Regions from separate parts of the Embleya sp. NPDC020886 genome, predicted to be linked through region 1. Evidence: riboswitches for the same ligand, from Rfam matches in the RefSeq annotation. Region 1 holds a riboswitch; each other region holds the start of a gene.
The links. A riboswitch is a leader RNA that binds a small molecule or an ion and turns the genes downstream of it on or off. The one in region 1 is predicted to bind cobalamin.

Region 1 (4,018 bases):
TCAGTCCGCGCAACCACACCGCGCGGTGCGTGAACGCGGCCTCGCGATCGCTCGAACCGCCACTGTCCGGCCGGTTGACCTTCTCGTAGTCGCTTTGTTTGAGCACGTGGTTGGGCACCCGTGCGGGCCAGAACGTCGGTACGTACGGGTCGTAACGCGGCCCGAGTCCGGCCTGCGACTCGTAGCCCGCGCGGCAGCCCGCCGTGTCGGTCTGCCAGGGCACCGCCATCCATCGACTGAGGTCACCCGGTCCCTGCGCGTACAGCGGGCCGTCGGGGGCCAGCGCCTTGTCCGGGGTGAGCGTGTTGCCGTAGTCCGGATCGGGATCGCCCTCGGGCCGCGCCCTGATCCGGAACGGCTCGGCGAACATCGTCGCGTGCCGGATCGGCCAGGTCACCTCGATCCCGGGATGGAACGCGTCCGCGACGCAGAAGTCCAACGCGGCCCGATCCAGCAGCCCCGGTTGCGCGGCCGGCGGCGCGTCCTCCACGCGGTGCGGGTAGCCGGCGAACGGCGACGCGTCGAAGTTCCCCTGCGACCAGGCCAGCAGCAGCCGGTCCTGGGTCGGCGACAGTGTCATGTACTGGCGCACCGTCCGAGGCACACTGGCCATGCCGTCGCCGTAGAGCCAGGGCCACGGCATCGGCGACTTGTCGTCGCGGTTGTAGTCGCGCAGCGCGGTGTACACCTGCCGGCGCACCTCGCGATGCTCGATCGCCGGACTGGACAACCGGCGCAACGCCTCGGGGGCGAGGAAGTACTCCGGACCGGCCCAGCCGAATTTGGCCGCGAACCCGGCGTTGACCCACTGGAGTTCGCAGAACCGGCGCAGGATCGGTTCGATGTGCTCGCCGAACGAGACCCGGGCCGGGAACGGCAGTTGGCCGGTGCCGACGAACACGTCGAAGAGCAGGTCGTAGAGGGTGCGTACGGTGCGCAGGTCCGGCGCGAAGTTGGGTGGCGCGACCACCACCCAGGCCGGATCCACCGGCACCGAGACGCCGTCGATGGTGACCGACGCGGTCACCGGCCCATCGGAAATGTCGTCGTACCAACCGTCGTTGTTCGTTACCGAGGCCGGCGGCGTGTGATCGGGCGAGCCGGCGGCGCCGAGCCCGCCGAGCACCACCAGTCGGCCGTGCTCGTCCGTGCGCATCTCGCCCAGCGGGACGTCGACCCGACCCAGGAAACGGCCGCCGGTGAACGGCACCCGCCCACCGGGCGTGGCGTTCAGCGTCTTGCGGCCGGGATCGATCACCAGCGACCGGCGATCGGTGACGCTCGGATTGCGCCGCGCGGACGGCCTGGCCGCCGGATCCCGCGAGTCCGGGATGTCCAGCGGGAGCTGGAACTGGTACCACGCGGCCTTGCGATTGGCCACGTGTACGCCCCAGGTGATCCGGGTGCCCGGGTCGGCGACCGTCACCTCGCGCACCACGTGCCCGTCGGCGGCGTGGCCGTACAGCCGGAATCGGGCCGCCTGGCGCTTGATCGCGCCGTCCGCGTCCTTGGTGAAGCCCGGTGGGGTGGGCTCCGGGTCGGGGGTTTCGGGTCCGTAGTACCAGCCGTCCGGGCGCGTGCTGTTGCCCACGCGCGCAATGCCGATGGCCGGATGGATGCGTACTCGGACGATGCGGTCGTCCGTTCGCCTGTTGCCGTCCCGATCGCTCACAGCACTCCCGTTGCTCTCGTCCGCCCACACCGCCGGGCCCCAGGGGCCCATCCGGGGTGTGCTGGTTCCGACGTGCGATCACACGCCGGGTACGCGCGCAACTCCACGCTGTCCAACCACGATCGCCGAACGCAAGACCCAGTCGGGTGACACCTTCCGGCGGACCCCGGCCGGCCCGGTGCGCCCGATCGGCTCTGCGCCGCCGACCTCGGATCCGCCGTCCGGGTGACGAACGGCACGGTGGGGACCGTGGGTCGACGGTTGTCCGCAGGGTGCGCTCTCTCATACGCTCCGGACGCCGACAGGTTCGTCGGCGCACCGCGATCCGTACGGATCGACTTGCCACAACTGCATGTTCGAAGCCCAGGGGAAGCCGGTCGAAATCCGGCGCTGTCCCGCAACCGTGGGTGGTGATCGACAGGTCGCCACGAGTCGGAATGCCTGGGTTGCTCGATCTCGAAGGCTCCAGGTGTCGTGGACTGCACGCTGAAGCCCGGATTCCGCGGCCGATGCCTGCCTTCGGCCGGATGCCGGGACTCGTCGTTCCCGCCGTCCGCGCCCGCGTCCACCGCACGAAGGGAATCCGTCCGTGAAGCTTTTCCGGAACAAGGGGCGTATCGGCCGACTGGTCGGCGCATTGGCCCTGTTGGTGCTGCCCGCCACCGCGCAGGTCACCGCGGCGGCGCCGAGCGCGTACGCCGTGGACACCACCAAGGGCAGCGCCGGGGTCTGCCCGAGCAACGACGGCGTGACCGTGATCGTCGACTTCCAGGAACTCGGCGGTGCCACGATCGTGCGTTGCGCGCCGGGTGACCAGGCCACCGGACTGGCCGCGCTCAAGAACGCCGGATTCGAGACAGCCGGTACCGCCCGCTGGGGCGAGGCGTTCATCTGTCGGATCGAGAACAAGCCCGGCCCGGCCACCGAACCCTGCCTGAACACGCCGCCGGCCAACGCCTATTGGTCCTACTGGCACGCGCCGAACAACGGCACCTGGACGTACAGCTCGTGGGGTGCGTCCAACCGCAAGCCCCCGCCGGGCAGCTTCGAGGGTTGGTCCTTCGCCAAGGACCGGACCGCGTCGACCAACCCGCCGCCGCGAGTGGCCCCTTCGCGGTAGGTCGATCGAACTCCGGCCCACCCGGGGCACTCGGTGCCCCGGGCCCCGCGTCGTCGCCCGCCCGGATCGGCGAGCGGCGACGCGGGTGTTGCGAATCCTGGTCAGGACGCGGACGACGGGCAGTGCAGGGCCGGCGCGCCCGGCCGGGCCCCGGCGGCGGTCAGGTCGGCGAAGCCGGTGCCGGCCAGGCCCAATACCGCCTGGGCGGTGGCCCGGGTGGCGGTGGCCGGGTCGAACCCGGTCGCGTCGTACGCGATCGCGCCTCGCGTGGCGGGCGGGCCCGAGCAACCCACCTGACGCCCGCCGAGGAACTGCCGCGCGGTCAGCCCCGGCAGCACCCGCCACGAGGAGAGCAGCGCCTGCCCGGCCAGGCCGGTGCTGTTGGCGTTGGACGTGACGGCGCCCGGCGTGGCGAAGCCGCCGTCGGAAAGCTGGTGCGCGACCAGCCAGTTCAGTCCGGCGGCGGCCTCCTGGTGGCGGCCCGTGGCGGCCAGCGCCTGCACGCTCATCGCGGTCGAGTCGGCGTCGGCGGTGCACGTCGCGAGGCCGAAGTTCAGCGGGAAACCGCCGTCGGCGCAGTGCGCGCCGGCCAGGAAGTCGACCGCTGCGGTCGGTGCGCCGGCGGGTGTGCGGTCCAGGGCGAGCAGAGCGAGCGACTGGCTGAAAGCGTTGCTGTAGTCGCCCCACGGCGAGGTGTCGGTGAACCGGCCCGAGGGTTGTTGCAGCGCGCGCAGCCGGGTCGGCAGGTCCACGCCGCCGAAGTTGCCAGGGTTCGTCCCGCGCACTTCGGCCGCGAGCAGCACCTTGGCGGTGGCGCCGGCGTAGGCGTTGGTGGTGCCGTCGCCGATGTAGCCGGACAGGATCTCCGGACGGGCCAGCCACGCGGTGGCCTTGGCACCGTTCTGCTCGGCCACCCCGGCGGCGGCGAACGCCAGCACCGCGTCGATGGTCAGCCCCTGGTCGGGGTAGGTCACCCCGTCGAAGGTGGCCTCGAAGCGCTCGCCGTCCACGAGTTGCCGGGCCAGCCAGCCGGCTGCGGCCTGAGTGCGATTGCCGGCCGGGAGCGAAGCGGTTGCCGACCGGTCGGCCGGCGTGGGGGCGGCGCCCGCGGTCGCGGGTACGACGGCGGTCGCGGCGGCGAGGAGCAGACCGCCGAAGAGGGCGGAGATCCTCCGGCCGGGGCGGGTGAGCGTCATGGTGAAGCCTTTCCGGGCCTGCGACGCGGC
Region 2 (4,018 bases), on a different contig from region 1:
CGCCACAACAACCATGCGAAGAACGGCGCTCCGAGCCCGGCGGTGACGACGCCGACGGGGATCTCCTGCTCCGGGAGCACCGAGCGCGCCACGATGTCGCTGCCCACGAGCAGCGACGCGCCCACGAGCGCGGACATGGGCAGCAGGAGGGCATGGCGCGGGCCGCACACCAGGCGGACGACGTGCGGCACGACCAGACCCACGAACCCGATGACGCCGGTATTGGCGACCAGACATGCGGTCACCAGCGCCGCCGCGGCGATCAGGGCCCAGCGGGTGCGTTCGACGTGCACACCGACGGAACGGGCCGCGGTCTCGCCGAACGCGAACGCGTCGAGGTCCCGGGCGGCCGCGACCATCGCCACCGTGCCGAGGACGGCCACCACGACCAGGAAGACGGCCGTGTTCCACCGCACCCCGGCCACCGAGCCCAGCGTCCACTCCATGACGCCGCGGACGGCGTTGCGGTCGCCGAGGACGAGCACGACGAACGAGGTGTACGCGCCGCACAACTGCCCCACCGCGATGCCGGCCAGCACGGTCCGCGAGGCCGGCAGGGTCCGGCTGTGCGCACCGGCGAGGGTCAGCACGACCAGGACGGCGAGCAGGGCACCGACGAAGGCGGCGGCCGGGAGCGCGCCGATCACCGCGGTGCCGGAGACTCCGACACCGAGGACGATCACGGTGACCGCGCCGACGGCGGCGCCGTTGGAGATCCCGAGCAGGTAGGGGTCGGCCAGGTCGTTGCCGGTCAGGGTCTGCAACACCGCGCCGCACACCGCGAGTCCCGCGCCCGTCGCGGCGGCCCCCAGGACGCGCGGCAGCCGCAGTTGCCAGATGATCCGGTCGTCCAGCGCCGTGACGTCGGAGCCACCGAGACCGAGTCGGCGCAGCACCACGTCGGCCACGACGTGCGGCGGCTCGTGGACCGATCCCACGGCGAGGCCGAGCAGCACGGTGGACAACAGCAGTACGGCGGCGACGGCCAGGGCCACCGCCGCACGGCTCGCGCCCGCGAGCCGTGCGGCGGGACGATCCGTCACGGACGCGGGGTCAGGTTGCCCAGGCCGGCCGAGACCCGGACGGCACCGTCGGCGAGCAGCACGCCGGGGGTCGACTCGGAGAACGGCACGACCACGTACGCACGGCGCTGCACTGCTTTGAGCTTGTTCAGCACGGGGTCGTGTTCGAGATAGTCGATCTTGGACTGTGCGGTGTCCCAACCGGCGTCCGCGAGCACGATGGCGTCCGGGTCCGCCGCGACCACCTGCTCCCAACTCGTGGTCTTCCAGCCACCGGCCAGCGTGTCGAAGACGTTGCGGGCGCCGACGGCGTCGAGCACGAGCTGGGGTCCGCCGTGGCCCGCGCCGACGTACGGGGTCTTGGTACCCGAGTCGTACCAGAGCACGTTCAGGCCCTTGCCCGCCGACTTGGCCGTGACTTCGGCAAGTTGCCGCTTCTGCGCATCCCGGATGGCGGCGGCGCGCGGTGCGACACCGAACACCTCGGCGACATCGCCCAGTTCGTCCCACACCGTCTGGAAGGACGCCGACGCCTGCTGCTTGCTGTCGGCGCACCCCAACGGCGACAGGTAGGTGGTGATGCCCTGGGAACCCAGTTCGTCCCGCGTGCCCGCCACCTTGTCGGTGAAGGCGCTGGAGTAGGAGGCGTAGAGGAAATCCGGGCGCGCCGCGAGGAGTTTCTCCTTGGACGGGTACTTCTCGGAGAGCACCGGGACGGTGTCGTAGGCCGCCTTCCATCGCGCCGGGACCGCGTCGTCGAGGTACGCCGTCCCGGCCATCCGGGTCTGTAGATCGAGAGCCAGGGCGACTTCGGTGGCGCCCTGGTTGAGGGTGACCAACCGGGCCGGCGGTGACGTCACGGTGGTGGTGACGCCGCACCTGCTCACGCTCACCGGCGTCGAGTGGCTGCTCCCGGCCGCCGCGGCGGGCTTGTCGGCCTCGGGGGCACCCGTGCACGCGCCGAGCGCGCCGACGAGCAGGATCGCCACGGCAGCGAGTCCGGAGCGCGTGGAACGCGGGGCGCGCGCCGGAGGTATGAAACGTTCGAATCGAAACGGGCGCAGGGCAGCGCGGGGCATGTGTTCTCCAACCCTCGTGGAACATGTCGCGCCGTGGCCGGTCTCCTGGCTTCCGCATCGACGTTCCGCAGCCGGCCTTCCCGGTTGGCTCGTTCCCGATCCACCCAGTGACCCCGACCGCTGTGGGAGCGGTCGGCGAGGGCCGCAGGACTCCGCGGCTACAGTGGCGAGGGCCGCGCCGGCATTCGACCGGCTTCCCGTACACCACGGCGGCGATAGGCTACCAAACCGCTCGTCGTGCCTCGTCGGCGCTCACGCCCACCGACGCCGGCCGGGTCCTCTCGGGACCGGCAACCCTCTCCGCGCCTGGACCCACGGGTGGAACAACGGGTGGAGACGCGGATGGATCCGAAGGTGGGTCCCTGCGGCGGAGGTCGCCTACGGGGCATGGCCGTCCTGGGGGTTGCGCTCGTCGGGCTCGTGCTGCGGATGCTGCTTGCCCAGGCCGTCGCGCGCGACGTCCAAGCGGCCCGGATGCGGGCCGAGTCGGAGGAGGTGATACTCCCCCATCCGGCGCATCGGCCGGAGCCGCACGGGGCGGCGCTACCGCGTGTGGAGGATGTCCGCCTCGCCGGACGTGGCATGCACCCGCACCCGGTGCGGTGCGGCCGGATCCCGGGCCACGTCGACCTTGACCGAGCCGTGCTCGCTGCTCGCGTCCGTCGCGTAGGCGGTGCCGGCCGGCAGCCGGACCCGGGCGTTGTCGCCTTCGGCGTCGACTCGATCGGGCGGCGCGGCGAAGGACAGGTCCACCGCGTCCCGGTCGGCCCGGGCGACGACCGTACGCGTGGTCAACCGCTCGCCGCGGATGCCGCCTTGTGCCGTCCGCGCGTCCAGATCGCCGGACAGGCCGGTCAGCGTGACCTGCCCCGAGGTGGTGCCGACCCGGACCGCGAGCCCCGGCGGCACGCTCACCTCGTAGGAGACCTGCGCGCTGCCGCTCACGGTGTGCCGCAGCGTGAGCGTGCCCTCGGCCGACATGTGTTCGGTTGCGGGTTCCGCGGTGCCGAAATGCTTGATCTCGGTGACCCGCACCGACCCGGGCCCGCCCTGAACCACCTGCACCCGACCCGCTCCGCCGACGATCACGAGCCGGGTGAGCGGCGCGTCGATGGTGTACTGCGCCCGGCGGGTGGTTGCCTGAGACGGCGAGTCCGGTTCGGCACACGCGGATCCGCCCAGCAGGAGGCCGGTGAGCACGCACAGGCGCACCGGGCGACCGAGTGCGCGGCCGGCGAAAGATGGTGAACGCTTGGGCCACATGGGAGTTCCCGTCCTGATCGGAGTCGGCGAGCACGAGCTCGTGGGCACGAGTGCGGCGGCGGACCGGACTCGGCGTCGCACTACTGTGCCCCGATCGCGGTGAGGACCGGGATCCGTGCCGCCCGGCGTGCGGGGAGCAGCGCCGCGAGCACACCCACCACTGCGGATCCGGCTGCGATCACGGCGAGCGTCGACCACGGGACGGCGAGCACCTCCAGGCCCTGATCGGCCAGTCCGCGCCGGGCGGTCACTCCCCAGCCGACGCCCAGCAGCAGTCCCAGGAGCGTGCCGTACGCCGACAGTGCCACCGATTCGGCCCGGACCATGCGCCGGATCTGCCCGCGCGAGGTGCCGATCGCCCGCAACAGGCCCATCTCCCGGGTGCGTTCGAGCACCGAGAGGGTGAGCGTGTTGACCACGCCCAGGGCGGCGATCAGGATCGCCAACCCGAGCAGCGCGTAGACCAGGTCGAGCACCCCGTCGATTCCGGCCCGGATCACGTTCTTGTACTCCTCCCGGTCGCGGGCCGCGGCCTGGGGGAACGGTGCCAGGGCCCGGGCCAGGCTCGCCTTCAGCGCGGCTCGCTCGGTGCCCGGCGCGGCGTCGACGAAGATCATCGCCTCCTGCGCGCCCGGCGCGATCCGGGCCGGCGTG
Region 3 (4,018 bases), on a different contig from region 1:
CCGGCGGCCGAAGTCGCGGGCGGTGTCGCCGTCCCGGGTGAAGATGGCCACGCCGTTGCCGTACTCGTGCTCGCTCGGCAGCCGCAGCGCGTCTTCGTAGGAGGCCGCGCGGACCACGGACAACACCGGGCCGAAGATCTCCTCGCGGTACACCCGCATCGAGGTCGTCACGTGGTCGAACAGCGACGCGCCGACGAAGTAGCCGTCCTCGTGGCCGGGTACGCGCACGTCGCGGCCGTCCACGAGCAGCTTGGCGCCCTCGGCGACGCCGATGTCCAGGTAGCCGTGCACCCGATCGAGCGCGTCCCGGCCGACCAGCGGGCCGAAGTCGGCGTCCGGGTCGTGCGAGGGGCCCACGCGCAGCGTGGCGATCCGGGCGACGAGCTTTTCCACCAGCGCGTCGGCGGTCTCCGCGCCGACCGGAACCGCCACGGAGATGGCCATGCAGCGTTCCCCGGCGGAGCCGTAGCCGGCACCGATCAGCGCCTCGACGACCTGGTCGAGGTCCGCGTCCGGCATCACGATCAGGTGGTTCTTGGCGCCGCCGAAGCACTGGGCGCGCTTGCCGTTCGCGGTGGCGGAGGTGTAGACGTACTCGGCGATCGCGGTCGAGCCGACGAAGCCCAGGGCCTGTACGCGCGGGTCGGTCAGGAGTGTGTCGACGCTCTCCTTGCCGCCGTGGACCACGTTCAGCACGCCGGGCGGCAGGCCCGCCTCGACGAAGAGTTCGGCCAGGCGCAGTGGCACCGAGGGGTCGCGCTCCGAGGGCTTGAGCACGAACGCGTTGCCGCAGGCGATGGCCGGCGCGATCTTCCACAGCGGGATCATCGCCGGGAAGTTGAACGGGGTGATGCCGGCGACCACGCCGAGGGGTTGGCGCATCGAGTGCACATCGATGCCGGAGCCCGCGTTGTCGGTGAACTCGCCCTTGAGCAGGTGCGGGATGCCGGTGGCGAACTCCACGACCTCCAGGCCGCGTTGCAGGTCGCCGTGGGCGTCGGCGATGGTCTTGCCGTGCTCGGCCGACAGCAGCCGGGCCAGCGACTCGCGTTCGGGTTCGACCAGTTGCAGGAAGCGGGCCAGGACTCGGGCGCGCCGCTGCGGGTTCCAGGCGGCCCACGCGGGTTGGGCCTGCTCGGCGTCGGCGATGGCGGCCAGGGTGTCGGCGCGATCCGCGAGCGGAACGCGTGCCTGTACTCGACCGGTGTTGGGGTCGTACACGTCGCCGAACGCGCCGGATGCGCCGGGGACGTGCTTGCCGCCGATGAAATGGGAAAGTTCGCGGACCATGAACGACCTGTCTCTCGTCGGGTGCGATCCGGAGGTCGGGGCACGACCCGGGTGCGCAACGTCGGCGCGGGTGCGCGTGGTTGCCCGGTGCGGGTCGACGTCGAAGTGGTCAGGAAAACCTGGTGGGTTCGACGTTCGCAGGATCATCCGGGGCGAGGGCGCGGACCGGTGTCATGCGTGTTTGCTCCATCCTCGTGGACAACACGGATATACCCGCGGCCGGTATCCTGACTTCCGGATCGACGCACGATGCCCGCCTTCCCGGCCTTCGCCAGTGGCTTGGTGCTGCGGCAGCGCACTCCCCGGTCACAGTGGCGGGACCATGCCGGATTCACACCGACTTCCCTGCACCGCGGACCTTGTAGTTGAAGACGATATAGTCGGACGTCCTAGTAAGTCCAGTGCCGGCTGTGACCCGACGGCCGGCGTTCGAGGGCGAGTCCGGTGACGAGTTCCGAGGTGACCCGGATCCACACCTGATCCTCGCCGAGGCCGTCGAGGTCGGGCAGCAGACGATCCAGGTGGGCGACGACGTGCGGATCGCCGACCCGGGAGGCGTGTCCGGTCACGGTGCCCGTCCAGCCGGTGCGGGTGGCCCGGTCGACGTGGTCGGCCTGGAACGCGACCACCGCGTCGTGCGCGGCCTTCGCGAGCGAGGAGTCGAGCGGGGCCCGGAACACCACACACTCGCGATCGACGGCGAACGCCACCAGGTGCACGGCCGGCAGCGCGCCCTCGCTCACCACGACGCGTCCCAGTCGGGCGTTGGCCATCAACCGCAACGCCTCATGGCGACCGAGGGGACGTTTCAGCACGGCGTCTTCGCTCATTTCCAACCCTTTGGCCCGCCCCCGACCGGGGGCCGGTCCGGCCGCTTCCCCGGGCGATGGGTGCGGCGGCCGGGCCGACCTCGGCTGCGCACGAAGCAAATACGGCCGGGCTCGACCGCGCTCTCCGTGCGGGCCGACCCGGTGGGTCGGCCGCACCCCCGACTCTGCTCCCGGTCCGTGCGGTCGAGCAGGGCCGTTGGGCCCGGTCGGGTTCGGCGAAGGTCCTCGGCCGGCGGGGGATCGGGGAGCAGCGGTCCCCGCGGGACGTCGAGGTCGCAGGGCGTGCGCTTCGGGGGAGTGCGCCCTGCCGGTGCTTCCGTGCTCCGTCCGATGCGCGCGTCGGCGGCCGAGCGGCCGGGCACGGATGCACACGCGACACCGGGCGCCCCGCCCGCCGCCGCCCCCGGGCCCACCCACTTGATCCACCCGTCCGGCCGCCGTGCGGCTGCCGGACGCCTGCCAGGAATACGAGGAAACGATGACCGACCTCGAATCGCCGCGCGTTGGCTGCAGCGCGGCCCCCGGCGGCCGCCCCGGCCGCCGGCCGAAGCGTGGACACGGCGTTCGCGCGGGGGATTTACGCACGCCCGCGACCTACGACCCCGAATACCGGATCTGGATGGTCGCCCAGCTGGCCCGCCTACTGGACCGAGGCCCCGACCCGGTACTGCTGAGCCTGGGCCGCGGCACCGGGCCGGTCGAAGCCGAACTGGCGCGCGCCGGACACCGGGTGCTCGCCGTGGACGTGCCACCGGAGGCCGTCGACCCGGCCCGCGGCCAAGGCGTCGACGTCGTGCGTGCGGACGTTTTGGACCGGACGTTGCCGAGCGGTGCCCGGATCGTCGTCTACGCCGACGGCCTCGGCTGCCGGCCGAACCACCCGACCCGGGGCCTGCGTTCGATCCTGGAACGGGTCCGCGCCTGGTCGTCGGCCGGCACCGGCGGCCTGGTGGTGGCCGACGATCCGCCCCGGGCCGGCCGGGCCCTCGGGAAGGTCCCCGGCCTGTCCTGGCTCGCCGCCCTCGCGCTGGCCGACGAAGCCGAACTGGTCGGCTTCCGGGACGTGACCGCCGCCACGATCGGCTACCTGCACCCCCGGACCGGCCCGCGCGAGCGCGCGATCGTCACGGCCCACCACTGAACACCGCCCGGCGCGCACCATCGACACCGCAACACCGGCCCGGGGCTACCGCGACAGCGCCGCCCGATAGGGCCGGAAGAACGCGCGCAGCTCCTCCGCGTACAGCTCGGGCTCCTCGAACGCCGCGAAGTGCCCGCCGCGCGGGGGCTCGGTCACTCGCACGACGTTCGTCATGCGCTCCAGCCAGGCCCGCGGCGGGCGCACGACGTCACCGGCGAAGAGCGAGAATCCGGAGGGTACTTCCACCCGCCGGGCGTGCTGCTCGAGCGGGATCGCGGCGTTCGCCCGGTACATGCGCATCGACGAGCCGATCGTCTCGGTGAACCAGTACAGGGAGAGGTTCGTGAGGATCTCGTCCTTGGTGAAGGACCGCTCCACCTCGCCGGCGCAGTCGCTCCACCCCCGGAGCTTCTCGACGATCCACGCGGCGAGCCCGGCCGGCGAGTCGTTGAGTCCGACGGCGGCGGTCTGCGGCTTGGTGCGGTGCATCGCGGCGTAGGCGCCCTCGGTGCCGCCCCAGGCGATCGCCTCGTCGAGCCAGGCGCGTTCCTCGGGCGCCAGGTCCGCCGGGTCACCGGTGAACAAGGGCAGGCCCGCGTCCGTACGGTGGACGGCCACGACCCGGTCGGGGTGGTCGAGCGCGAGGTAGCGGCTCACGTGGCTGCCCAGGTCGCCGCCGGCCGCGCCGAAGCGCGGATAGCCCAGGATGTCCATGAGTTCGGCCCACAGGCCGGCGACGGCGATCGTGTCGAGTGCC
Region 4 (4,018 bases), on a different contig from region 1:
CCTGGACCGAGCCCTCGGCACGCTTGATCCGGTCGCGGACCTGCGGGGTCCACAGGCCGCGGGCCTTGAGCTCGCGCACCAGGTAGGCGTTGATCTGGAGGAACTCGCCGGACAACGTCTCGCGCTTGAACAGGTTCGACACCTGCGGCTCGATGCACTCGTAGGCGCCCGCGATCGAGGCGATCGTCGCGGTCGGCGCGATCGCCACCAGCAGCGAGTTGCGCAACCCGTGCTCGGCCACCCGGGTGCGCAGCGCGTCCCAGCGCTTGGTCTGCGTGGGGTACACGCCCTCCCACAGGTCCGGCTGGAGCCGACCGCGCGCGGCGTGCGTCTCGGCGTAGGCCGGGTGCGGGCCGTGCACCTCGGCGAGCGCCGAGGAGGTCTCCAGCGCGGTGAGGTAGATCTCCTCGGAGATCAGCGTGGACAACTCGCGCGCCTCGGCCGAGTCGAACGGCAGGCCGAGCGTGAAGAACACGTCCTGCAGGCCCATCAGACCCAGACCCACCGGACGCCAGCGCGGGTTGGACGCGGCGGCCTGCTCGGTCGGGTAGTAATTGATGTCGATCACGCGGTCCAGGAAGACCACCGCGGTGCGGACCGTCGCGCGCAGCTTGTCCCAGTCCATGCCCTCCCCGGCGACCACGTGCGCGCCGAGGTTGACCGAGCCGAGGTTGCACACGGCCGTCTCGCCGTCGCTGGTGACCTCCAGGATCTCGGTGCACAGGTTGGACAGGTGCACCACGTTGCCCGGCTCCGCGGCCTGGTTGCAGGTGCGGTTGGCGGCGTCCTTGAAGGTCATCCAGCCGTTGCCGGTCTGCGCGAGCGTGCGCATCATCCGGGCGTACAGGTCGCGGGCGGGCAACTGCCGGACGAACCGGCCGTCCCGCTCGGCGGCTTCGTAGACCTTGTCGAACTCGGCGCCCCACAGGTCCGGCAGTTCGGGCAGCTCGTTCGGGTCGAACAGCGACCAGACGCCGTCCTCCTCGACCCGGCGCATGAACAGGTCCGGCACCCAGTTGGCCAGGTTGAGGTTGTGCGCGCGGCGCGCGTCCTCGCCGGTGTTCTCGCGCAGTTCGAGGAACTCCAGGATGTCCGGGTGCCAGGTCTCCAGGTAGACGCAGGCCGCGCCCTTGCGCCGGCCGCCCTGGTTGACCGCGGCCACCGACGAGTCGAGCGTCTTGAGCCACGGCACGATGCCGTTGGAGTGCCCGTTGGTGCCCCGGATCAGCGAGCCGCGCGAACGCACCCGCGACCAGGCCACACCGATGCCGCCGGCGAACTTCGACAGCCGGGCGATCCGCCCGTACATCTCGTAGATCGACTCCAGCTCGTCCTTGGGCGAGTCGAGCAGGTAGCACGAGGACATCTGGGTGTGCACCGTGCCGGAGTTGAACAACGTCGGCGAACTGGGCAGGTAGGCCAGCGAGGACATCAGCCGGTAGAAGCCGATCGCCTCGCCGGGCTCCTGGGCCAGGCCGCATGCGACGCGCAGCAGGAAGTGTTGCGGCGTCTCGACCACCTTGCGCGAGACCGGGTGGCGCAGCAGGTAGCGGTCGTACACGGTGCGCAGGCCGAAGTACTCGAACCGGCGGTCGCCCTCGACGTCCACGGCGGCGTCCAACTCGGCGGCGTGCCGCGCGACGAACGCCGCAGTCTCCGCACCGATGATGCCCTCCCGGCGGCCCAGCGCGATGCCGGCGCTGAACGAACCGGCGCCGGCCTCGAACGCCTCGTCGGCGATCCGGCCGGCGAGCAGGCGCGCGGCGAGCCGCGAGTAGGCGGGCTCCTCGGCGATCAGTTCGGCGGCGGTACGCACCGCCAGGTCCGCGGCGGCGGCCCGGTCCGCGCCCTCGTTCAGACCCGCGACGACCCGGCGGACGACCCGATCCGGATCGACCTCCGGCAGATCGCGCGCCTGGGTGCGCACCAGGGTCGCCAGTTGCTCCTCGGGGCTTTCGTCGATCCGCATCCGGGTCGTGCCCACGCTGTCCACAACGGTCACGTGCTCTCTCCTCGCGAGCTCGTACGTACAGTGACCCCGCGCCCGAGGGCACGGGCAGCCGGCAGGTATTCGGACTCGCGGGCATGCCGGGGCACCACCGGGCACGACGTGCTCGGCGGACCGCGGAGTTCCCCATGGTCGTCGGGCCCCGAATGCCTCTCGGCGTTCGGTGCTCCAGGACGACGTTCGTTCCCGCTCACCGTTGCGGGGCAGTCCCGGCTTCGCACCGGGTTCCCTCTTGCCTCGCCGTTCCGCTGAACTCGGAACGGCGAACCAGCTACGTCGCAGAGCATATATGTAGTGGCGGGGTGGTCGTCGCACCCCCAGGTGTTGTGTCGTGTCGCGGTTCTCGACGTACCACGGACCGCCGCCGGGGCGGCGGTGGGGTGGTTCGCCCCGGGACGCGTGGGACGCGCGGTGCGCGGATCAGGGGCGACCGGTGCGCGGCCCGGGCCGGGCCGGGCGCGCGTGCCGGGCCGGTCGGTCGTGCGGTCGGTCCACCGGTCGCGGCACCTCCCGACCCGAGTCGCGCCACTCGGCGACCAACGCCTCGTAAACGGGGGTCTCGAACGTCTCGGTGGGCCACGGCCCGAACGGGGCTCGCAGGATCTTCATGCCGACCCAACCGTGCAAGACGGCGTGAAGTAACCACCAACCGGGTGATGCCACTCGGTCGGTTGACGTGTCGACTCGGATACAGGTCGTCGAAACGGCCCGACCCGCCCGTCACGCGGGCGGCGCGTCGCCCGGTCCGGGTGGGGCCGCCGAATCCGGGCCCGGGTCCGGATCGCTCGCCACCCGCAGTTCGGCGAACGCCTCGGCCAGCGCCGCCGCCGTCCAGTGCGCGTTCAGGCCGCTGGGATTGGGCAACACCCAGATCCCGGTGTCGCCGATCGTCTCGGGCTGCCGGCCGACCACCGCCTTGGGCCGGCCGAAGCCGGTCCGGTACGCACCGATGCCCAGCACCGCCAGCCAGGCCGGTCGGTACGCGTGCACCCGGGCGGTGAGCGCCGCGCCGCCCGCCCGGTACTCGTCCTTGGTCAACTCGTCCGCGCGGGCGGTGGTGCGGGCCACCACGTTGGTGATGCCGAGGCCGAGCGCGAGCAACCGCTGCTGCTCGGTCGGCGCGAGCAGCCGGGGCGTGAACCCGCTCGCGTACAGCGCGGGCCAGAACCGGTTCCCGGGCCGGGCGAAGTGCCGGTCGGTGGCCCCGGACCACAGGCCCGGGTTGATCCCGCAGAACAACACCCGAAGGTTGGGCCCGATCACGTCCGGGATGCTCCGGCCGTGTGCGGCGGCCATCTCGGCGGCGGTGGGATTGCGGCCCGGCGGGATCGGCAGCACGAGCGGCCGCTCGGGAGCCGGCTCGGGTTCCGGCCCGCTCACGGCGCGTCCGCGATCATCGAGGTGCCCACCGACCGGAAGCCGAGCCGGCCGTACATCCGGGCCACGTCCTCGTCGCCCGCGGACAGGAACACCGTCTCGCTCCCGTCGTCGAGCGCGTGCCCGGCCAGTTCCCAGGTCACCGCCGCCGCGAGGCCGCCGCGTCGGGCCGCGGGGAGGGTGGCCACGCCGACGATCTCGGTGGTGTCGTACAGATGCTGGTAGCTGCCCACGCACAACGGTCCGGTCGGGCCGTACGCGGCGTACATCACCGTCTCGCCGGAGCGCAGCCGCTCGTTGAGGTAGGACAGCAGGTCCGGGTCCTGGCCCAGGGCGGCGGTGTCCCGCTCGGTCGGACCGTCGGTGCCGGACGCGGTGCCCGGATTCGCGAAGCCGACCGCCGCGACGCTGTGCACGATCGCCAGGTCGGTCGCGTCCGCCCGGATCCGACGCACCGTCACCAGGTCCGGCAGGAACGGTCGTTCGGCGGGGCGTTCGGCGGGATCGAGCACCATCAGCGGGTGCTCGTGCACATGCAACTCGGCCTCGATCGCGGCCGCGCGCAGCGCGGGGGTGGTCTCGTCGACCCATTCGAACGACTCGGGCACTTTCAACTCTCTCTGTCGTGCCCGC

Region 2: another riboswitch for cobalamin. It lies ahead of ACH4U8_RS41500 (ABC transporter substrate-binding protein); the one in region 1 lies ahead of ACH4U8_RS29450 (flagellar hook-length control protein FliK).
Region 3: another riboswitch for cobalamin. It lies ahead of ACH4U8_RS11105 (CoA-acylating methylmalonate-semialdehyde dehydrogenase); the one in region 1 lies ahead of ACH4U8_RS29450 (flagellar hook-length control protein FliK).
Region 4: another riboswitch for cobalamin. It lies ahead of ACH4U8_RS44970 (ribonucleoside-diphosphate reductase subunit alpha); the one in region 1 lies ahead of ACH4U8_RS29450 (flagellar hook-length control protein FliK).

The regions. Positions count from the first base shown of each region.
Region 1 covers NZ_JBIRRX010000009.1:265,084-269,101, forward strand. Annotated here, with positions in the region: gene ACH4U8_RS29445 (LodA/GoxA family CTQ-dependent oxidase) at 1-1,702, opposite strand, end outside; cobalamin riboswitch at 1,993-2,136, shown strand; gene ACH4U8_RS29450 (flagellar hook-length control protein FliK) at 2,262-2,792, shown strand; gene ACH4U8_RS29455 (peptidase) at 2,894-3,988, opposite strand.
Region 2 covers NZ_JBIRRX010000021.1:11,643-15,660, forward strand. Annotated here, with positions in the region: gene ACH4U8_RS41495 (FecCD family ABC transporter permease) at 1-1,043, opposite strand, end outside; gene ACH4U8_RS41500 (ABC transporter substrate-binding protein) at 1,040-2,011, opposite strand; cobalamin riboswitch at 2,119-2,344, opposite strand; partial or broken gene ACH4U8_RS41505 (DUF2975 domain-containing protein) at 2,486-2,602, shown strand; gene ACH4U8_RS41510 (hypothetical protein) at 2,645-3,364, opposite strand; gene ACH4U8_RS41515 (ABC transporter permease) at 3,445-4,018, opposite strand, start outside.
Region 3 covers NZ_JBIRRX010000003.1:16,790-20,807, forward strand. Annotated here, with positions in the region: gene ACH4U8_RS11105 (CoA-acylating methylmalonate-semialdehyde dehydrogenase) at 1-1,290, opposite strand, end outside; cobalamin riboswitch at 1,490-1,660, opposite strand; gene ACH4U8_RS11110 (pyridoxamine 5'-phosphate oxidase family protein) at 1,680-2,120, opposite strand; gene ACH4U8_RS11115 (hypothetical protein) at 2,740-3,261, shown strand; gene ACH4U8_RS11120 (epoxide hydrolase family protein) at 3,307-4,018, opposite strand, start outside.
Region 4 covers NZ_JBIRRX010000029.1:14,370-18,387, forward strand. Annotated here, with positions in the region: gene ACH4U8_RS44970 (ribonucleoside-diphosphate reductase subunit alpha) at 1-1,969, opposite strand, end outside; cobalamin riboswitch at 2,045-2,295, opposite strand; gene ACH4U8_RS44975 (hypothetical protein) at 2,429-2,617, opposite strand; gene mug (G/U mismatch-specific DNA glycosylase) at 2,729-3,304, opposite strand; gene ACH4U8_RS44985 (GNAT family N-acetyltransferase) at 3,385-4,018, opposite strand, start outside.